One region of the Neorhizobium sp. PAMB6630 genome, then DNA from elsewhere that is predicted to be linked to it. Evidence: predicted binding sites of a transcription regulator. Region 1 holds the regulator's gene; the other holds the start of a gene.
What was found. Region 1 encodes PhoB, which activates phosphate uptake and scavenging genes when phosphate is short. Its sites were predicted from a motif close to TGTCATNNANCTGTCAT; they were not measured.
Positions count from the first base shown of each region.

Region 2: AC4CWF_RS06930 (BtaA family protein) is a predicted target of PhoB. The motif match lies at 2,019-2,035, and genes of this name have one in related genera.

Region 1 is NZ_CM177836.1:3,433,339-3,437,524, reverse strand. Features, by position in the region: gene pstB (phosphate ABC transporter ATP-binding protein PstB) at 1-433, shown strand, start outside; gene phoU (phosphate signaling complex protein PhoU) at 487-1,197, shown strand; gene phoB (phosphate regulon transcriptional regulator PhoB) at 1,224-1,907, shown strand; gene AC4CWF_RS16350 (GcrA family cell cycle regulator) at 2,065-2,616, opposite strand; gene AC4CWF_RS16345 (aspartate aminotransferase family protein) at 3,044-4,186, shown strand, end outside.
Region 2 is NZ_CM177836.1:1,458,349-1,462,534, reverse strand. Features, by position in the region: gene AC4CWF_RS06940 (transglycosylase SLT domain-containing protein) at 1-544, shown strand, start outside; gene AC4CWF_RS06935 (serine hydrolase domain-containing protein) at 564-1,928, opposite strand; gene AC4CWF_RS06930 (BtaA family protein) at 2,088-3,335, shown strand; gene AC4CWF_RS06925 (class I SAM-dependent methyltransferase) at 3,332-4,015, shown strand.

The sequences.
Region 1 (4,186 bases):
GCGCATTCACGGCCTTGCCCGCAACAAGGCGGACATGGACCAGATCGTCGAGGCAAGCCTGCAGCGTGCGGGCCTCTGGAACGAAGCAAAGGACCGCCTGCAGGAATCTGGCACCGGCCTTTCCGGTGGCCAGCAGCAGCGCCTCTGCATTGCCCGCGCCATTGCCGTTTCGCCTGAGGTCATCCTGATGGACGAGCCCTGCTCGGCGCTCGATCCGATTGCGACGGCCAAGGTGGAAGAGCTGATCCACGAACTTCGCAGCAATTACACCATCGTCATCGTCACCCACTCGATGCAGCAGGCGGCCCGCGTGTCGCAGCGCACCGCCATGTTCCATCTCGGCCAGCTGGTCGAGGAGAACGACACGGACAAGATGTTCACCAACCCGGATGATCAGCGTACGCAGGATTACATCATGGGCCGCTTCGGCTGATTGCCGTTACACCCATGCCCTTGCGCTGACACCCCTATCCGAGGACGCCAAATATGCCTTCGCACATCCTTTCGGCCTATGACGAAGACCTGAAATATCTGAACCGCCGGATTTCCGAAATGGGCGGCCTTGCCGAGCAGATGTGCGGCGATGCCGTGCGGGCGCTGGTCAATTCCGATGGCGCGCTTGCCCAGAAGGTCATCTCCGACGATGTGATCCTGGATCACGCTGAACGCGAGATCCAGGAAAAGGCGATCATCACCATCGCCAAGCGCCAGCCGATGGCGGCTGACCTGCGCGAAATCATCGGAACGCTGCGTATCGCTGCCGATCTGGAGCGCGTCGGCGACCTTGGCAAGAACACTGCCAAGCGCGTCATCGCAGTGCAGGGCACCGGCGTGCCGCGCAAGCTTGCTCGCGGCCTGGAACACCTGTCGGAGCTTGCGCTGGTTCAGCTGAAGGAAGTGCTGGACGTGTTTTCCAGCCGTTCCGTGCAGAAGGCCGAAGCCATTCGCCAGCGCGACGAGGAAATCGACGCGATGTACACCTCGCTGTTTCGCGAGCTGTTGACCTACATGATGGAAGATCCGCGCAACATCACGTCGTGCACGCATCTTCTGTTCTGCGCCAAGAACATCGAGCGCATCGGCGACCACGCCACCAACATCGCCGAAACCATCTATTACATCGCAACAGGTGCCCAGCCTGAAGGCGAGCGCCCCAAGGACGATACGTCCAACACGCTTGGTGCTGTGGCCGAGTAAGGCCATACTGACGGAGTGCCTGAACCATGCTGCCCAAAATTGCGGTTGTGGAGGACGAGGAAGCTCTCAGCGTCCTCCTGCGCTATAATCTCGAGGCCGAAGGCTACGAGGTCGAGACGATCCTGCGCGGAGACGAGGCGGAGATCCGCCTCCAGGAACGGTTGCCGGATCTGTTGATCCTCGACTGGATGCTGCCGGGCGTATCGGGCATCGAGCTTTGCCGGCGCTTACGCATGCGTCCGGAAACCGAACGGCTGCCGATCATCATGCTGACGGCACGCGGTGAGGAAAGCGAACGGGTGCGGGGCCTTGCCACCGGTGCCGACGATTACGTCGTCAAGCCGTTCTCGACGCCGGAACTGATGGCGCGGGTGAAGGCCATGCTGCGACGTGCTCGGCCCGAGGTTCTCTCCAGCGTGCTGCGCTGCGGTGATATAGAGCTGGACCGCGAGACGCACCGCGTTCACCGTAAAAGCCGCGAAGTGCGGCTTGGGCCGACGGAATTCCGCCTCCTGGAATTTCTGATGGCCTCGCCGGGCCGCGTCTATTCACGCTCGCAGCTGCTCGATGGCGTCTGGGGCCATGATATCTACGTGGATGAACGCACCGTCGACGTGCATGTCGGGCGCCTGCGCAAGGCACTCAACTTCTCCAACATGCAGGATGTGATCCGCACCGTGCGCGGCGCCGGATATTCGATGGAAGCCTGAAGCGCGTTCGTCACGTCTGATGAAACACGGTTTTGACGCCCGGCGGCTCTTGGCTCCGGGCGTTCTTTTGTCGGCTTTTTCAGGGTGTCTCCAGGCACAAAAAAACGGGCGCGAGGCCCGTTTTCAGAGTGCTGAGCGGCAAACGCTCGAAAAGATATCAGGCGCGGGCAGCAGCCGAGATGTTGGCAGCCTTACGACGCTCGTTGACCGGCTGGTAGGCGAGGCGAGCGTGATATTTGCAGTAGGGCGAGGTATCGGCAGAATCCGAACCGCAGAAGTGGAAGTCGTCCTTCAGGGGATCGCCCATCGGCCACTTGCAGGTGCGTTCCGTCAGGTCCGTCAGCGAAAGCTTACGCGACATCGGTACCACGACATTGCTCGGGGCGCGGAATTCCGTCGGCTGTACGGCCTCGACTTCCGGCGCTACCACGGCAACACCAACCGCATGGGGTGTGGTACGGGCAGGATTGGTTGTGGTGCGGGCCGCAAAGTTCGGGGCGCGCGGAGCAGAGGTGGTGCGCTTGGGCGCGGTGCGCGCCGTTGCCTGCGTGCCGCCGGCCTTGACGCGGCCTGGCAGGTTGAGACGGTGTACCTTGCCGATCACGGCGTTGCGGCTGACGCCGCCCAGCTGTGTTGCGATCTGGCTTGCGCTCAGGCCTTCGGCCCAAAGCCGCTTTAGTCTCTCGACGCGCTCGTCCGTCCAGTTCATGCCATCTCTCCGCCGTAGGGGCTGTGCGGACAGAATCGCTCACCTGCCGGCGGGAAGATTTCCTGCCGGACATACCATATATATGTGCTTGGTGACTAGTTCCGCCGCATGCAGTCTAGTAATTGATCTTTAACCTATCGACCCCGGGACTCGCTGACAAGAGTCGGCGGAATCGCGGCGAATCGATTTCAGGGTTTTCCCCAACTTGCTTTTAAGGCGAGTCTTTTTTGTCACAGCGCAAAAGCTTCGCGCAAGCCAGCCTCACGCAGCGGAAATCCCCTGAAATTCAAGCGATTTGTTGACAGTTGATCCTGAAATGCCGATAGTGCGCCAGCCGCCGCTTAAGGCGGCATTTTTAGTTTCTGGTTTGAATTCCGGCGGCCGTGCCGCCACAAGGGATTATCGTTGCCCAAGGAGTGATGTCGCCATGGCTGAAGCCGCACTTTTCGACACCTTTGCACGGGCTCCGCTGCGTTTCGTGCGCGGCGAGGGCGTCTGGCTCGTGACGGAAACGGGCGAGCGATATCTCGATTTCGGCGCAGGCGTTGCCGTGACCTCCTGCGGCCATTCCAATCCGCATCTGGTCGCGGCGCTGAAGGACCAGGCCGACAAGGTCTGGCACCTGTCCAACCTCTATGAAATTCCCGAGCAGGAACGGCTTGCCCGCCGCCTGACCGAGGCGACCTTTGCCGACAAGGTGTTCTTCACCAATTCCGGTGCGGAAGCGCTGGAATGCGCCATCAAGACGGCGCGTCGTTACCATTATTCCAAGGGCCACCCGGAAAAATTCCACATCATCACCTTCGAAGGCGCCTTCCATGGCCGCACGATCGCGACGATTGCTGCCGGCGGCCAGGAAAAATACATGGAAGGTTTTGGGCCCAAGGCGCCCGGTTTCGACCAGGTGCCGTTTGACGACATGGACGCGCTGAAGGCGGCCATCACCGAAAACACCGCAGCGCTGCTGATCGAGCCAATCCAGGGCGAGGGCGGCATCCGTGTGGTGTCGAAGGAATTCCTGCGTGAACTGCGCCAGATCTGCGACGACAACGGCATCCTTTTGATGTTTGACGAGGTGCAGTCCGGCGTTGGTCGTACCGGCAAATTTTTTGCCTATGAGGCAACCGGCATTACCCCCGATATCATGGCCGTGGCCAAGGGCATCGGCGGCGGTTTTCCCTTCGGCGCCTGCCTTGCCACTGCCGAGGCCGCCTCAGGCATGAAGCCCGGCGTTCACGGCACGACCTATGGCGGCAATCCGCTCGCCATGGCTGTCGGCAATGCCGTGCTCGACGTGGTGCTGGCCGATGGTTTCCTCGACAATGTGCGCGATGTGGCGCTGGTTTTCCGCCAGGGCCTTGCCTCGCTCAAGGACCGTTTCCCCGACGTGATCGAGGAAATCCGCGGCGAAGGCCTGATGCTGGGCGTCAAGGCGCGCGTGCCCGCTGGCGAACTGGCGCTGGCCATGCGCGAGGAACATCTGTTGGGCGTTCCCGCCGGCGATAACGTCATTCGTCTGCTGCCGCCGCTGGTGGTCACGGCGGAAGAGGCCCGTGAGGGCATTGCGCGC
Region 2 (4,186 bases), 1.9 Mb from region 1:
GGAAAAACATCTCGGCATTCCCGCCGACGTCTCGGAAGGCTACGCCGCCATTCCGACGCCGCGTCCGCGCCCTGCCTCGTCCAGCACCTCTTCGATGCTGGCTTATGCATCGCCTGCCCAGCCACTGTCTTCGGTCTCCAACGATTTCTTCCCGCCGGCGCCCGGTGCTCCCGTGCCGGAAACGGCAGAGGCCAGCACGCCGACGCTGAACAAGCTGATCAAGCGTTATGCCGGCATGTATGGCGTGCCGGAATCTCTCGTCCACCGCGTCGTGCATCGCGAAAGCCGCTACGACCCGAAGGCTTACAACAAGCGCGGTTATTTCGGCCTCATGCAGATCAAGTATTCCACGGCAAAGTCGATGGGATATGGCGGCACGCCGGAAGGCCTGCTCGATGCCGAGACCAATCTGAAATACGCCATCAAATACCTGCGTGGCGCCTGGCTGGTGGCCGATAACGAGCCGGATGACGCAATCGGCCTTTATGCCCGTGGCTATTATTACGATGCCAAGCGCAAGGACATGCTCTACGTCCTGAAATAGGCTGCAGACGGCGTGACCGTTACAGCGCCTCCTGCAATGCCTGAACCAGCGCGCCCGGGCGATATCCTGTTGACGCCGGAGACAGGCCGAGACGCACCACCACCAGCCGTTTTGAAGGAATGACTGTGACGCTCTGACCGTCATGGCCTTGCAGCGCAAACTGGTCGTTCGGCACAGCAGCCCCCTCCCCCGCCCTCCGAGATGCAAGCCATGTCTGCATGCGGGAATAACGCCCGCCGGATGTCGCGTTCGCACGCCACATATCCTCGACCAGATCCGCCGGCAGGATGGTGCGGCCCTGCCAGACACCTTTGTCTGCCAGAAGAAGCCCGAAGCGTGCCCAGTCACGCGCCGTCGCATACAAGTAGGAACTGCCGGCAAAGGTTCCCGACTCGTCCGGTTCAAACACCGCGCTCCCCATCCCCAGCGGCTCAAACAGCGCCTTGCGCGGATAGGCCAGCGCCTGTTCAGCATTGCCCAGTCGGTCCATCCAGATGCGCGACAGAAGCACGGCCGTACCGGAGGAATAGTTGAACTCCGTGCCGGGTTTCGCGGCAAGCGGCAGGCTTGCGGCAAAGCCGGCCATATCCGGCTCCAGAAACAGCATGCGCGTGACATCCGCCACGGTGCCATAGTCCTCGTTGAAGGCAAGACCGCTTTCCATGCCGAGCAGTTGCGCAACGGTGATATTTGCGCGCGCGTCGCCCTTCCATGCGGGAAACAGGTTGTTTTCGTCGAGCGCCATGCGCCCATCGCGCACCAGCGTGGCGATGAGGGCGGCATTCACCGTCTTCGTCATCGACCAGCCAAGGAGAGGCGTCTTCGCATCGAAACCCTTGCCGTAGCGCTCTGCGACGATACGGCCGTCCTTCACCACCACCACGGCCCGCATACCCGGCCCCGTCAGGTCATCGCGCGACAGGATCTCCGAAATATCCGGGCGCGGCGTCACCGTCTCACCTATCGGCCAGAGAGCTTGGGGCTCCGCCGCCGATTCGCGCGCATCAGCTGCCAGATTGACGGCGACAAGGCTTTCAGGCTTTGCGCCATCCGCCAGCACGCTGCACCCGAGCCCTCTACGGTACATCGCCGTCACCGGCGCGATGCCGCCGACAAGTGCTGCATGGACAAGGCCCGCATCTCGCTCGACATTCACCCGCATCAGCCGCAGCAGCGGATTACCGGGCGCCTGCACATCCTCAGACAGCACCTCTGCCGGCTCGCGCCCCGCCAGAAACACGTTCGAGCAGACGATCTTTGCCGCATAACCGCTTCCCACCCGCAACAGAGTGGGCGGCGAGGCTTGAAGCCAGACGAAGCCGGCAACCAGCAACAACGCGAGAAAGACGAGGGAAAGTTTTGCAAGACGAAGCACAAGGCGCATCAGATCGTTCCTGTTGGCGGCGGCGGCATGCCGCCTCCAGCGCACCGCCAGATGTCAAGCCTGGTGCCCAAGTGCGGCGGCATGAGGACACGTCATGAAACTGTAGCAGCAAGCGGCTACAGCCGTTTGACACTCATGACGAGGCAACGGGAATAGAGCATGGCCGAGATTGCACCGGAAGCCGGATTTCTGAAGAATGGAAAGCTGAAGACTGCACTGCTGCAGCACAAGGCATTGTCAAAGAGCGGGCTTTCCGAACGCCTGTTCGGCCTGTTGTTTTCCGGCCTTGTCTATCCGCAGATCTGGGAGGATCCGGATGTCGACATGGCGGGCATGGCGCTGTCTGAGGGCCACAGCATCGTCACCATCGGCTCCGGCGGCTGCAATATGCTGGCTTACCTCTCCCGCTCGCCGCGCTCCATCGACGTGGTGGATCTCAATCCGCACCATATCGCGCTCAACCGCCTGAAGCTTCAAGCCTTTGCCGCCCTTCCCTCGCATGCCGACGTGGTGCGCCTTCTTGCCACGGAAAACGCCGGCACCAACGGGCGCGCCTTCGATCTGTTCATCGCCCCGAAGCTGGATGACAAAACGCGCGCCTACTGGCAGAAACGCAGCCTCACCGGGCGGCGGCGCATTTCCGTTTTCGAACGTAATATCTACCGCACCGGCCTGCTCGGCCGCTTTATCGCTGCCGGCCACCTTTTGGCGCGGATGCATGGCGTAAACCTCACCGAAATGGCGGCCATGGGGTCGCTTCGCGAACAGAGGCAGTTCTTCGATACCCGCATCGCGCCCCTCTTCGACAAGCCGTTGATTCGCTGGCTGACGAGCGCCAAAAGCTCGCTGTTCGGCCTTGGCATTCCGCCGCAGCAATATGACGAGCTGGCAAGCCTTGCGCCGGATGGCTCGATTGCGCCGGTGCTGCGCCAGCGGCTGGAAAAGCTTGCCTGCCATTTTCCGCTGCGCGACAACTATTTCGCCTGGCAGGCCTTTGCCCGCCGCTATGCGCTGCCGCACGAGGGCTCCCTGCCGACCTATCTGAAGGCCGAAAACTACCGCACCATCCGCAACAACGTGTCGCGCGTTGCCGTGCATCATGAAACCTTCACCGACCTTCTGTCGCAAAAGGCCGCCGGCACGGTGGATCGCTATGTGCTTCTGGACGCGCAGGACTGGATGAACGACCGCCAGCTCAACGATCTCTGGGCCGAGATCAGCCGCACCGCCGCGCCGGGCGCCCGCGTCATCTTCCGCACGGCGGCCGAAAAGAGCATCATCGAGGGGCGCCTTTCGCCGGCGCTGCGCGACCAGTGGCATTATCTCGAAGCCCGCTCCGGGGAACTGAACCTTCAGGACCGCTCGGCCATCTATGGCGGCTTCCACATCTATGAGAAAGCGGCATGACGGCGCTGGGCGGGACAGGACCAGGGACAAGAACAGGGCCGACATCCGATCATGCCGCCCGCATGGACCGGATGTATCGCTACCAGCGCCATATCTATGACCTGACGCGCAAATATTACCTTCTCGGCCGCGACCGGGCGATCCGTGACCTTGCGGTGCCGAAGGATGGCACGCTTCTGGAAGTGGGCTGCGGCACGGGCCGCAACCTTCTGCTCGCCCACCGCATCTATCCCCGCGCGCGTCTTTATGGCCTCGATATCTCCAGCGAAATGCTCGCCACCACCCGCGCCAATTTCCGCGGCAAGGCGGCAGAGCCGATGCTGAAGGTGGCGGATGCGACGACGTTTTCGCCCGCCGATTTCGGCACGGATGGTTTCGACCGCATCCTCATTTCCTATGCGCTGTCGATGATCCCCGACTGGCAGGGCGCGCTGACGGCAGCCCTTGGTGCGCTGAAGCCCGGCGGTTCGCTGCACATCGTCGATTTCGGCCAGCAGGAAAACCTGCCCGTCTGGTTTCGCGCATCGCTGCAGGCCTGGCTGTCGCGATTTCATGTGACGCCGCGCGCAGACCTTGCCGAAGCGATCGAGGCCCGCCTTGAGCAGTTCGATGCCGACATGATGTTCGAGACAACGGGCCGTGGTTACGCCTGGCATGCGATCGTCCGTCGCCGCAGCTGAGAGATCCCAAGCGCTTGATTTCACGAATTTCTTAGCGCATGATGATGTTGCCGCGCGTCTGAAACGCTGCGGGCAAATCGTTGGTGCGTAAGGGAATATTTACGCCGACATGGTTATCAGGTCGTTTCGCATCCTTGTTTGCGCCCGATGATTCGGCGTGGCCGACAAGCG